3 regions of the Halomonas sp. CSM-2 genome follow, and region 1 is predicted to be linked to each of the others. Evidence: predicted binding sites of a transcription regulator. Region 1 holds the regulator's gene; each other region holds the start of a gene.

Region 1 (4,174 bases):
CCAATTTCCCCGCAGCCGCCTAACGGCAAGAGGCGTAAGGGAGGGCGACGACGGGGACGAATATGAACGCGCGGTGGATGCATCAGATTAATAAAGCCTAGAAAGTAATTGGTTAACTATACGGGATGGGGCGGGCGGCTAACAATCACTGCCATTAAGGGCGGTGATTGCGAGCGCTTCATTCGGTACACTAGACGTTTGTTTAATGCCAGCGGACGGCCCGATCATCGTCGCCCGGCAAACCGTGAAGAGTAATGACTATGTCGCATTTTTATCGTTTGGTGGTGTCCTGCCCGGACCAGGTGGGGATCGTCGCGAAGGTATCGAGTTTTATCGCGGACCAGGGAGGGTCGATTACCGAGGCCAGCCAGCATTCCGATCTGGAAACCGGGCGTTTTTTCATGCGCTACGAAATATTGGCGGATTCGCTGGGTATGTCGGCAGAGGCATTACGTTCAGCCTTCGAGCCGGTGGCGGAGCGGTTTGACATGGACTGGGCGCTGGTCGATACCCGGAAACGGCAGCGGGTTGTCCTGATGGTTTCGCGAGAATCCCATTGCCTTGTCGATTTGCTTTACCGCTGGCAGGTGGGTGAGCTGGACTGCGATATCGTGGGTGTGATTTCCAACCATGACGACATGCGTTCGTTAACGGAATGGTACGGAATACCATATCACCATGTGCCGGTGGATCCGGCAGACAAGACAGCGGCCTTTGAGCAGGTGCAGGCGCATATTGATGATGCCCGGGCCGACAGTATCGTGCTGGCTCGCTACATGCAGATATTACCGCCAGCGTTGTGTGAACGATATGCGGGGCAGGTCATTAATATCCACCACAGTTTTCTGCCGTCTTTTGCTGGCGCCAAACCCTATCACCAAGCCTACCAGCGTGGCGTCAAGTTGATAGGGGCTACCTGCCATTACGTGACTCAGGAGTTGGATGCAGGGCCCATCATCGAGCAGGACATTCACCGGGTCAGCCACTGTCATACGCCGACCGATCTGGTACGTTTTGGCCGCGATGTTGAAAAAGCCGTCCTCGCGCGCGGTCTTCGCTGGCATCTGGAAGACCGCGTGCTGGTGCATGGCAACAAGACCATCGTGTTCAGCTAGCCGAGCGCCTGGCCATTGCCACCGCGAATAACGCCGACCCCAACCCCTTCGATATCAAGTGGTTGGGTGCGTAGGTCGATATGGATAGGGTCGAAGTCGGGGTTTTCAGCGATCAGGGTGACGTGATTCCCGTCGCGTTTGAAACGCTTGACGGTGACTTCGTCTTCCAGCCGGGCGACGACAATCTGGCCATCCCGAACGCGCTGGGTGCGGTGGACGGCGAGAAGGTCGCCTTCGAGGATGCCGACGTTCTGCATCGACAGCCCGCGAACGCGCAACAGATAATCTGCTCTGGGCGTGAAGTAGTCGGCGGGCAGGGGGCAGTAGCGATCAATATGCTCAGCGGCCAGGATAGGGCTACCCGCCGCGACTTCGCCAATGATGGGCAGGCCGTTGGCAGGGTCTGCGCCTGAGGCTGGCAGCACGTCTGGCGTTTCCTGGTGCTCCTGGTTGGGCAGGCGTATGCCGCGCGACGTATTGCGAATGATGCGAATGACGCCTTTACGCTCAAGTGCGCGTAAGTGTTCTTCTGCCGCATTGGGCGAACGGAACCCCAGTGCCTTGGCTATTTCAGCCCGGGTGGGCGGATAGCCGAGCTCAGCCATGGTCTTGACAATAAAGTCGAACACGTTTTGTTGACGAACAGTTAATGGCCGCGACATACCAGCCTCCAGATTGAATAAGTGAGCAAGACTGCGTTCCTGTTTACCTATCAGTATGTAGTCAACAGTCAGTATGTAGTTAACAGTATGTGGTTAAGTATACAGCATGTTCTCCTGTCCAGTATATAATGGGGGTAAGGCAGCTAACAAATTGATGTATATGAAGATGCAAAGCGGCGTTGGATAAGGGTTGGGTGTTCAGGTATACGTTGAGAGGTAACAAACGATAACGTAGTATCCTGGTTTGTTTAAAACATCCGTTTTTTATGGCCCGCTTTTTGGCCCGTCTTATGGAGAGCAGCATGGCTCAATCGGATACGGTGACCCGCATTCTGGATACTGCTGAAGTGCTTTTTGCAGAGCGCGGCTTTGCCGAAACCTCTTTACGCAACATCACCAGCAAGGCTCGGGTCAATCTTGCTGCGGTGAACTATCACTTCGGATCCAAGAAGGCGCTCATCCAGGCGGTGTTTGCTCGCTACCTGGATCCGTTTTCCCAACGTTTTCATGGCGCTCTGGACGAACTCGAAGCGCGCTACGAGGGTCGTGACATCCCCCTTGAAGTGCTCCTCGAAACCATGGCCACAACCGTGCTGACGGTGCCTGCCGAACGCAATAGCCTCAAAGTCTTCATGCGTTTGCTGGGGCTTGCGTACAGCCAGGCTCAGGGGCATTTACGACGCTACATCCAGCAGCAATACGGTGATGTGTTCAGCCGTTTCACCGAACTGGTTCGCCGTGCGACACCGGATCTGCCCGACGCTGAGCGCTTCTGGCGGCTACACTTTATGCTGGGTACCGTCATCTTTACGCTTTCGGGACTGGATGCGCTGCGCGATATTGCCGAAAAGGATTACCACCAGCATGTCTCGGTCCGCGACCTGGTTCGCCGACTGCGGCCGGTAGTGGTGGCGGCGATGAACGCGCCATTACCTGATGAGAAGGACATTGAGCACCATGCAGACACCGTCGCTCATTGAAATGCCGCCCCGCGAGGGGCTATGGCTGGAAATCGCCGCCCAGTCGCAGAGCTTGCGCGTCTGGCAAGGCGATATGTGTCGCCATGAGTGTGAAATTTCTACCGGGCGCCAGGGCATGGGTAATCGGCAGGGCAGTGGTCAAACGCCGCTTGGCTGGCACTATATTCGTGCCGCCATTGGTACTGATGCCCCGGAAAACGCGGTCTTTAAAGGCCGCCGCTGGACGGGCGAAGTATTTGACGCCGAGCTGGCGGCGGCGTTTCCCGAGCGAGACTGGATTCTGACGCGCATTCTATGGCTGTGTGGCCTGGAACCGGGGATAAACCGCGGTGGTCAGGTCGACTCCCAGCGACGCTATATTTATCTGCACGGTACGCCGCCGAATGAGCCCATGGGTCAACCAGCCTCTCATGGATGCGTGCGGCTGCGTAATGCAGATCTTCTTTGGCTTTTCGAGCATGCTGGACCTGGAACGCCTGTCTGGTTACACGACAGCCGCTGATCGTTGGACTCCTCGCTAATCATCGTCTAGAGTTAGCGCCTTTTTTGGACACCCCGCTATGACACATCCTTTGGGCTCGGTCATGTTGGACCTTGAAGGGACAACGTTGACCACCGCAGAAAGGCAGTTGTTGAAATCGCCCTCGGTGGGTGGCGTCATCTTGTTTTCGCGCAATGTGGAAGATGCCCACCAGGTCAGAGACCTGTGCAGCGAGGTGCGTAAGCTACGCCCCAACGTGTTGCTGGCAGTGGATCAGGAAGGCGGTCGCGTTCAGCGTATCAAGCAAGGACTGACGCGCCTGCCACCAATGGCTCGGCTGGGTGAGTATTACCAGAAGGATCGTGCGGCGGCTCTGGGGCTTACCCAGGACACCGGTTGGCTCCTGGGCATGGAAATGGCCGCCTGCGGGTTGGATATCAGCTTTGCTCCGGTACTGGATATCGATAGCGGTCTCTCCAGCGTCATCGGCGACCGCAGTTTTGGCTCGGAGGCCACGCAAGTCAGTGAACTGGGTGGCGCGCTGGTAGCCGGGCTGCATGAAGCCGGTATGGCAGCGATCGGCAAGCATTTTCCCGGTCATGGCGGCGTAGCGGCAGACTCGCATCTCGCCTTGCCCGTCGATGACCGGCCTTTTGAGACGCTCAAGCAACACGACCTGGTGCCTTTCAGCACCCTGGCCAAGAAGCTTGATGGTGTCATGCCAGCCCACATTGTGTACTCGGCATTTGACAAGCGACCCGCCGGCTTTTCGCCCAGTTGGCTGGGGATGCTGCGTCAGTCGCTGGGGTTTAAAGGCTGTATCTTTTCCGACGATTTGAGCATGGCCGGCGCCCATAAGGTAGGAGGGCCGCGCGAACGCGCAGCGGCTGCTCTCGCTGCCGGCTGCGACATGTTGCTGGTATGCAATGACCGCGA
Region 2 (4,174 bases), on a different contig from region 1:
GTTAGATAGGTAGGCACCACGACTAGCTACTAATCACGATTTGTTATTTTGAATAGATTGTTAAAACGAAATACAAAGCATCTCTGTTCAATATGCACAGGAGCTAAAAGGTGCAGGCAATCAATGACGTCATAATCTCCGAGTTTTCGGAATTTAACGATTTGGGTGAGCTCATCATTGTGGTGATTCGGCTACTATTGGCAGCTGTTCTCGGTGGCCTGTTGGGGCTCGAGCGAGAGCAGCGAGGCAAGGCGGCTGGTATTCGGACCCACATGCTGGTCTGCATGGGTGCTGCTTTATTCATTTTTATTCCTGAGCAAACGGGGATTTCTGATTCAGAGATGAGCCGTGTCATTCAGGGGGTCATTGCAGGCATCGGTTTTCTGTGTGCCGGCACCATCATTACCCGCAAAGATGAACAAGGTACGTCAGGCCTCACCACGGCGGCTGGTATTTGGCTGACGGCCGCCATTGGGGTAGCCGTTGGTCTGGGGCGCGAGCAGACAGCCGTTTTATGTACGCTGCTGGCCTGGATGGTGCTTTACGTGGTGCCTTTCTTTTCGCGCCCTATCAGCAAGAAAAAAGCTTCAACCTCTGAGGATGATGACGATCATTCCGATGTCTGAAGCCACCAAACGACCATAGCCCCATCAGTTGCAAGTCGATAAGGCGTTAGCGTTACTGCACTGGTGTTTTACGACTGCCCCTGCTGTTGGCTTTCTTCTTGCTATAACGTTTTCTCGGCTTACTAGCGCGCTTCACCGGGCCACCGGCTTCGCCCTGTGCCGTTTGCAGGCTGTTGCGTAGCCTGGTGGCGTCGCTGTGGCTGAGCAGACCGCGCAAGTCGTCCAGTAATGCCTGCTGAAAGGTGTTGGCGTCATCCTGCTGTTCGGAAATAGCGCGCAGTCGCTGTTCCCAAAGCGCGGTGCGTTCCGGCGTGCTCACGGCGCTGGGCAGGGCGGCGATGAGCGCGCTGCCGAGCTTGGTGGCACGCAGGGCTTTTTGCTTGCGGACCAGGTAGCCGCGTTGCACCAACGTTTCGATGATGCCGGCGCGGGTGGCTTCGGTGCCCAGGCCGTCAGTGTCGCGCAGGGTGCGACGCACGGCAGGGTCGTCCACGTAGCGGCCGATGTTCATCATGGCCTTGATCAGGCTGGCATCGGTGAAGGGTTCCGGCGGGCGGGTTTCCTTCTCCTCAACGCCTGCACCCATCGCCTGGCAGGTTTCTCCTTGGGTGAGCGGCGGCAGTGGCGGGCTTTCATCGCGGGTGGTAAACAGCGGTTTCCAGCCGGGGTCAAGAATGCTTTGGCCGCGAGCGCGGAAGGCTTCATTAAGCAGCGTAAACTCGGCCTTTACCTCAAAGGTGCGCAGCGGACGGTAAAACTGGGCCATAACGTTGCGTACGATCAATCGAAAGACATGCCCTTCGGTCGCGGAGAGCTGGCTGAAATCTGCTGGCTTGCCGCTGGGGGCGATGGCGTGGTGGGCACCTACCTGCTTGTCGTTCCAGGCTTTGGAACGTAGCGAAAAGTCCGCGCCTTTCAGCCACTGTTGAAGGGCTTCATCGTTCTGGCAGGCGCCGCTCAGGCTGCGCTGGGCAAGCGGGAGGTGCTCTTCGGGCAGGTAGCGGCAGTCGGAGCGCGGGTAGGTAATCAGCTTGTGCTGCTCGTATAGCCGCTGGCAAATATCCAGTACTACCTGTGCAGAAAGCCCGTGACGGCGGGCAGCGTCGACCTGAAGGGCTGAGAGCGAGTACGGCAGCGGCGGTGCCTGGCGTTTTTCCTGCTGGTCGAGTTGGGTCAATTGACCCGAGGCGCCGGGTAGCTGCGCTGCCAATGCGTCGGCGGGTCGGCGGTCGATCAAGCGCCCCTGGTCATCTAATGGCTGGTGTTCCTTGGGTGCCCACCAGGCGCGCAGCTGGCCCTGAGCGACCTTGAGGTCGGCCCAAAGGGGGTAAAAAGGGTGGGGCACAAAGTCTCGAATAGCGTTGTCGCGGCGCACGATCAAGCCCAGCACCGGGGTTTGTACGCGGCCTACGGAAAGCACGCCGTCGTGGCCTGCCTGGCGGCCGGTGAGCGTCCAGGCGCGGGTCAGATTGATGCCGTAGAGCCAGTCAGCACGGGCGCGTGCCTGGGCCGCCTGGAACAGTGGCTGGTACTCGGCGTTGGGTCGCAGGCTGGCAAGGGCGCGGCTGACGGCGGGCCTGTTGAGGTCGCTGATCAGCAGCCGTTGTACCGGGCCGCGGTACTTCATGTAGTCGATCACTTCCTGTACCAGCAATTGACCTTCGCGATCCGGGTCACCGGCGTGAACGACCTCGCTTGCCTGTTTGATCAGCTTGCGTATCACCGCCAGTTGCCCGCGCGCTTTTGAGCGCGGCATCAATTTCCACTGCTGCGGCACAATGGGTAGCCGATCCAATCGCCATTGTTTATCGGCAGGGTCGTAGGCCTCCGGGGCTGCCTGTTCCAGGAGGTGTCCCAGGCACCAGGTAACCGTGGTATCGCCGCAGTGAATGGCGCCGTCCTGTCGTTTTCCGCTCCCGGGAAGTGCATCGGCAATTGCCCGGGCAAGGCTGGGTTTTTCGGCGATAATCAAGCGCATGCGGGAGATGCCTTAAATTGTGTAACGTAGGAATATGGTAACAGACACCACACACGTAAGCGCATAGCAGGGGTTGTCGAGAAAATGATGTTCAGCAATTATGCGTATAGCTTTTGTATAATTTGGCAGGATTGCGTAAGCTGCTTATCAGATGCTCAACGAGGCGACTTAAATGCGAGATCGCGGCAGAACACGACGTTTGATGGGATTGGGGGCACGCACCGGCGGGGCGCTACTCAAGACACGCCTGGGTGGCCAGGCAGACTGGCGGGCTCTGGGCGAGGCGCTATTTGAGGGACTATCCGAGCTGAAAGGCCCGGCCATGAAGCTGGCGCAGATCATGTCCCAGTGGGATGACCTCTTGCCGCCGGACCTGGCCGAGGAGCTGTCGCGTCTTCAACGCCAGGCGGAGCCGATGCCCTGGCCGCGTATACGCGAGGCGCTGGTGATGCAGTACGGCGAGCTGGATTCGCACTTTCGGGACATCGAAGAGCGGCCCTTCGCCAGCGCTTCCATGGGGCAGGTCCACAAGGCGGTCACCCATGCCGGCGAAACAGTGGTGCTAAAGGTGCAGTACCCCGGGCTTGCCGACGTGCTGGAAAGCGATCTCAAGCAGGTAAAGCGTATCATGGGATTGGGCCGCTGGTTCAAGGTGCCCCAGGCGCGTCTGGATGCGCTGTTTGAAGAGCTGGCAGCGGGGCTACGCGACGAGCTTGATTATCGCGCCGAGGCCGATGCCATGGCCCGTTACCGCGAACGCTACCAGGCCGATAGCCGCTTGGTGATACCCGAGCCGCTTTTTGAGCTTTCCGGCCAACATGTGCTGGCGATGCGTTTTGTGGGTGGTACACCGCTGCGCGATCTGGAAAGCGCTGACGATGACACCCGCCAGAAAATCGCCGTGGCGTTGGCGGACTGGATCACCGAGGAATTGTTTACCTATGGCGAGCTGCACGCCGACCCGCATGCGGGTAATTTTGCGGCCGATGATCAAGGCCGGTTGGTGATATACGACTTTGGCGCGGTGATTCCAGTGCCCGAGACCCGCTTGAAAGCGATGATGCAACTCCTCAACGCGACCCTTGCCCATGATCCGATGGCGATGGATGAAGCGCTGATGCAAATGGGCGGCCGCCAAGGGCAGGGCACTCCCTTATCGCTTTACCGCGAATCTGCCGAATGTGTGGCGCCGCTGTTTAGCCCCGGTGAACAGGACTTCAATGATGTGCGTGTCCATCGCCGCCTGCGCGAACTGACGCCCAAGGTATGGGCGGCCATGGACCGTCTGCAGCCCCCCGCCGATACGCTGCTACTTTCCCGCGCCCTTAATGGCCATTACTGGAACCTGGTGCGCTTGCAGGCACGGCTTGATATGCACTCGCGGACGGCACCCTTGCTTGAATGGGCCCGAGCGGCTTAATCGAGACGCTTCAGCCAGAACACCATCGATTTGTGGCTTTCTTCATGTTCGCCGATATCTTTCCAGGCAAAAGTGGTGGCGAGTTCAGGGTGGCGTTGGTAGCCCTGAGCATTCCAGAAGCCATGCAACGGGCGATAATTCGGTGGCTGC
Region 3 (4,174 bases), on a different contig from region 1:
CCCGCGTCTGCACCATGTGTGGAAGCACCGCTGAGGGCTGTTACGGCTTCGGCTGTTGCCGTTTTTTCCGGGCATCGGCAATCGCGCCGGGGTGAGTGCCGGCTTCCAGTAGCTCATCCCAGCGCGTGGTAAAACGGTTGGAACGGTGGGCACAGCGTAGGTGCCATGGCGCGTCGTCATCGGTCATCCCGAAGCGGATCGTGTCTTGCCCCATACGCTGGTTGATGGCGTCCACCGTGGCCATTAGCAGCGGATGGTGTCGAGCGGGTGCATCGAGCAGCGATAGCTGATGCTGTTGGGCATCGACGAGATCCAGCAACATCACGCCGGCTTTCATGAACCGATAGCCGGGTCGATATATCTGTTCAAGGCCCTGGCGGACGGCGTCGAGAATAACGCGTGTATCGTCGCTGGGGGTGGGTAACGCGACCAGGGTGTGGGGAAAGTACTGTGGCTGGTCTCGACGATGGCGGTTGGTTTTCAGGAACAACATCACCGAGCGTGCCAGGCTGTGCTGTTCGCGAAGTTTTTCGGCACTACGCTGGGCATGGCGGCGCAGTGCCTCGTGTACCTGAGTTTTTACCCCGGTGGGTTGACCGAAAGAGCGGGATGTCATGATGCGCTGGCGGGGTTGATCCACCGCGTTCATTTCCAGGCAGGGGGTGCCACGCAGTTCCAGGGCAGTGCGTGCCAGCACCACGGAAAAGCGTTTGCGCAGCTGTTTTTTATCGCACTCGCGTAACGCCCAGGCGCTATGGATGCCGCTAATGGCAAGCCGTTCGGCAAGCCGCCTGCCCACGCCCCATACTTCGCTGACCGGCGTTTGCTTTAGCAAGGCTTTGGTGCTGGCATCATTCCCGCCAAGCAGGCAAACGCCCTGGTAGTGTGGCTGCTTCTTGGCCGCATGATTGGCGAGCTTGGCCAGGGTGTGGGTCGGTGCCAGACCGATGCATACCGGTAATCCAAGGCAACGATGTATGTCCCGATGTAGGCGCTCACCCAGAGCCTGGCACTGGTGCTTGCTCATGCCCTCCAGGTAGATAAACATTTCATCGATGGAGTAGGGGGCGATGTCGGGGCAAGCGTCGTGCAGCAGTTGGGCGAGCCGTGCCGACATGTCGCCATACAGCTCATAGTTGGATGACAGCAGATGAATCTCGCCGCGCTGGCGTAGCCCTTCCAGTTTGAAGGCGGGAGTGCCCATGGGAATGTCCATCGCTTTCATTTCCGCGGAGCGGGCAATCACGCAGCCATCGTTATTGGACATCACACCAACAGCTTTGCTCTCCAGGTGAGGCTGGAAGACGCGTTCGCAGCTGACGTAAAAATTGTTGGCGTCGACAAGACCGATCATGACCGTTACATCACCGCAGGTATTCGTGAATGACCGCCCGAACCACCCCCCATACCTGACACTCGCTGTCTTTCAGGGGCAGCGGTGGGTAATGGGGGTGAGCGGAGCACAAATGCGGCGTGCCGCGATAGAGCGCGTAGCGCTTGATCAGAAGTTCGTCGTCGAACATGGCCACCAGAATATGCCCCAGACGGGGCGAGAGGCTGCGGTCAACCACCAGCAGGTCGCGATCGAAAATCCCCCAACCCTCCATGCTGTCACCGGTGGCGGTCAGGTAAAACGTGTGGGTGGGGTTCTTGATCAGGCGCACGTTGAGATCCAGCGTGCGCGGTTCGTAATCCTGGGCGGGGGAGGGGAAGCCGCTAAACCCAGCGCGGCCATGTAGGGGAGGAAAGGGCAGCGACTGATGCGTTAACGGCACGGCTGGCGCGATAGGCGATAACGGCTGCGTCATGGTCAGCCTCCTCACTGGCAGTATATGTATTTATATACAGTATTTGGCCATGAGGATAAAATTGCAAGGGCTGGCCGTCTTTAGGAACCTTCGTGAAGGTTTATCTTGCCAGCCAGAGGCCCACCACAAGGGCGCTGGTCACGGCGATAAAAAAGACCCAGTTGCGTGTTCGGGTGTCACGGTGGGGTTTCATAAAAGCCTCATTAGCAGGAAAAAGATGGACGTTGGCGAGCGCCCGTAATTTTGTACAGACATCGGTGTTTGGCATGGTACCGTTTGTGCTTTATGCCGTCATCTTGCCGCCTGGGGCGGTTGGTTTGCTTAGGATAGGTTCATAATGTCTCAACCCACTGCAACGCGTTATCCTCATTCCCTTTACCTTGCCCAAGGTCGTCTGGCGGCGCTGAGCTGGGGGCGTGATGCGGCCCCTACTTGGCTGGCGCTCCACGGCTGGCTCGATAACGCGGCGAGTTTTTCCCGGTTAGCGCCGTTGCTGGTGGAAGCACTGGATATTCGCATTGTGGCTATCGATTTTCGTGGTCACGGGCATTCAGCACATGCGCCGGCGGGCGAGGATTATGCGCTGTGGGATTATTGCCACGACGTGCTTGATGCCATGGACGATTTGGCCATTGAGCGAGTGGCATTGCTCGCCCACTCCATGGGCGCCGCGGTGGCCTGCCTATTGGCTGCCGCCGTGCCGGAGCGCATTGAGTTCATGACGCTGCTGGATGGCTTGGGTGCGCTCAATACGCCCTCTGGTGACACGACAAGCCAACTGCGCAAGGGGTTAATGGCGCATAGGCGGCCCATTTCCCGGGCGCCGCGTTATCCTGATCTGGCCACCGCGGTGGCGGCTCGAGTGGCCGGTGGCGTTACACCGTTAGACACCATCACCGCCATGCCGCTGGTGGAGCGCAATGCCGACGTAACGGCCGACGGACACGTGCAGATGCGCACCGACAGCCGCTTGTTGAAGCCATCGCTGGTACGCTTTACACCTTCCCAGGTGTTAGCGCTACTGGCCGACATCCAGGCACCGGTGCTATTGATAGAAGGTGAGGAAGGCATCTTAGGCAAGCGCGACTGGGCAGAAAAAGCCCGCCAGGCGGTACCGCACTTAACACGCCATGTACTGGCAGGCGGTCATCACCTTCACCTGGAGCCCAAGGCGGTATCTGGGGTTGCCGAGGTGATGACGCAATCATTAATGAAACGTCGGGATCAGTCGTAGGAAACGAGCGATGAACGAACAGAGCCTGACCGATGGCAGTGTATCGAGAGGTAATAAAGTGGCACTGGTGCTGGGTAGCGGCGGTGCCCGGGGCTATGCACACATCGGCGTGATTGAGGCGTTGGAGGCACGGGGCTACGAGATCATCTCGATCGCCGGGTGTTCCATGGGCGCGCTGATAGGCGGTATTTATGCGTCGGGTAAACTGCCTGACTATCGCGAATGGGTGTGTGATCTGGACTATCTGGATGTGCTCAGGCTGGTCGATGTGACCTGGAGCCCAATGGGTGCCATGCGGGCCAGCAAGATCATGAGCAAGTTGGAAGGGCTGGTGGGCGATACATTGATGGAAGACCTGCCGATTCCGGTGACCACCGTGGCCACTGATCTGGTGCGCCAGCGCGAGGTATGGTTTCAAAACGGCCCGCTGCTGCGCGCGATACGGGCATCAATCGCCGTCCCCGGCGTGATTACCCCTGTGCATCTGGGGGATCAGGTACTGGTCGACGGAGGTCTGCTGAACCCGCTGCCCATGATGCCCATACTGGCCGCCCACGAAGCAGATTTTGTGGTGGCGGTGAACGTGACTGCCCACAGCCCGCAGCCGGTGTCTTTGGAGGCACTGCTTCCCAAGGATGAGAATAACGACAGCCGCACCACCCGGGAGCGTGACCGCGATGCCAATATTGGCGGCTGGATGGACGAGGTGCGCGCCACCACGCGGCGGCTATGGAGCGAACTGGGCAGCAGTAGCGAAGAAGAGGGTGAGGTGGATGAAACGATGGACCTTCGCGGCAAGCGCGAATGGGGCAAGCTGGATATGATCCTCGAATCATTCGATATTACCCAGGCGGCACTGGCCAAATATAAAATTGCCGGTTACCCGCCCGATATTCTCATCGAAGTGCCCAAAACGGTGTGCAGTACCTACGAGTTTCACCGTGCCAAGGATCTGATCCGCCTGGGCCGTCATCTGGCCGATGAGGCCCTGGCGCGGCACGTGCCCGATAGTGCGTCGGATGCGCAAGAATCGGGTGTGGCAGAATAACGAGACTACTGACCGCGCTTACGTAGCAGGATATAGACCGCACCGGTGCCGCCGTCGATCTCGATGGCGGAACAGAATGCCAGG

The links. Region 1 encodes LexA, which represses DNA repair genes until DNA is damaged. Its sites were predicted from a motif close to TACTGTNTANNTANACAGTA; they were not measured.
Region 2: the regulator LexA is predicted to act here: its motif matches at 2,716-2,735, upstream of B7L15_RS09460 (DNA topoisomerase III).
Region 3: the regulator LexA is predicted to act here: its motif matches at 1,831-1,850, upstream of B7L15_RS02065 (LexA family protein).

The regions. Positions count from the first base shown of each region.
Region 1 is NZ_NBYR01000013.1:132,402-136,575, forward strand. Features, by position in the region: gene purU (formyltetrahydrofolate deformylase) at 261-1,115, shown strand; gene lexA (transcriptional repressor LexA) at 1,112-1,777, opposite strand; gene B7L15_RS12840 (TetR/AcrR family transcriptional regulator) at 2,080-2,757, shown strand; gene B7L15_RS12845 (L,D-transpeptidase) at 2,735-3,259, shown strand; gene nagZ (beta-N-acetylhexosaminidase) at 3,318-4,174, shown strand, end outside.
Region 2 is NZ_NBYR01000009.1:89,867-94,040, reverse strand. Features, by position in the region: gene B7L15_RS09470 (O-methyltransferase) at 1-5, shown strand, start outside; gene B7L15_RS09465 (MgtC/SapB family protein) at 111-626, shown strand; gene B7L15_RS09460 (DNA topoisomerase III) at 679-2,604, opposite strand; gene B7L15_RS09455 (ABC1 kinase family protein) at 2,777-4,024, shown strand; gene B7L15_RS09450 (GNAT family N-acetyltransferase) at 4,021-4,174, opposite strand, start outside.
Region 3 is NZ_NBYR01000002.1:125,558-129,731, forward strand. Features, by position in the region: gene B7L15_RS02055 (sodium-dependent transporter) at 1-34, shown strand, start outside; gene B7L15_RS02060 (Y-family DNA polymerase) at 41-1,354, opposite strand; gene B7L15_RS02065 (LexA family protein) at 1,365-1,808, opposite strand; gene B7L15_RS02070 (alpha/beta fold hydrolase) at 2,146-3,042, shown strand; gene B7L15_RS02075 (patatin-like phospholipase family protein) at 3,053-4,090, shown strand; gene B7L15_RS02080 (Smr/MutS family protein) at 4,096-4,174, opposite strand, start outside.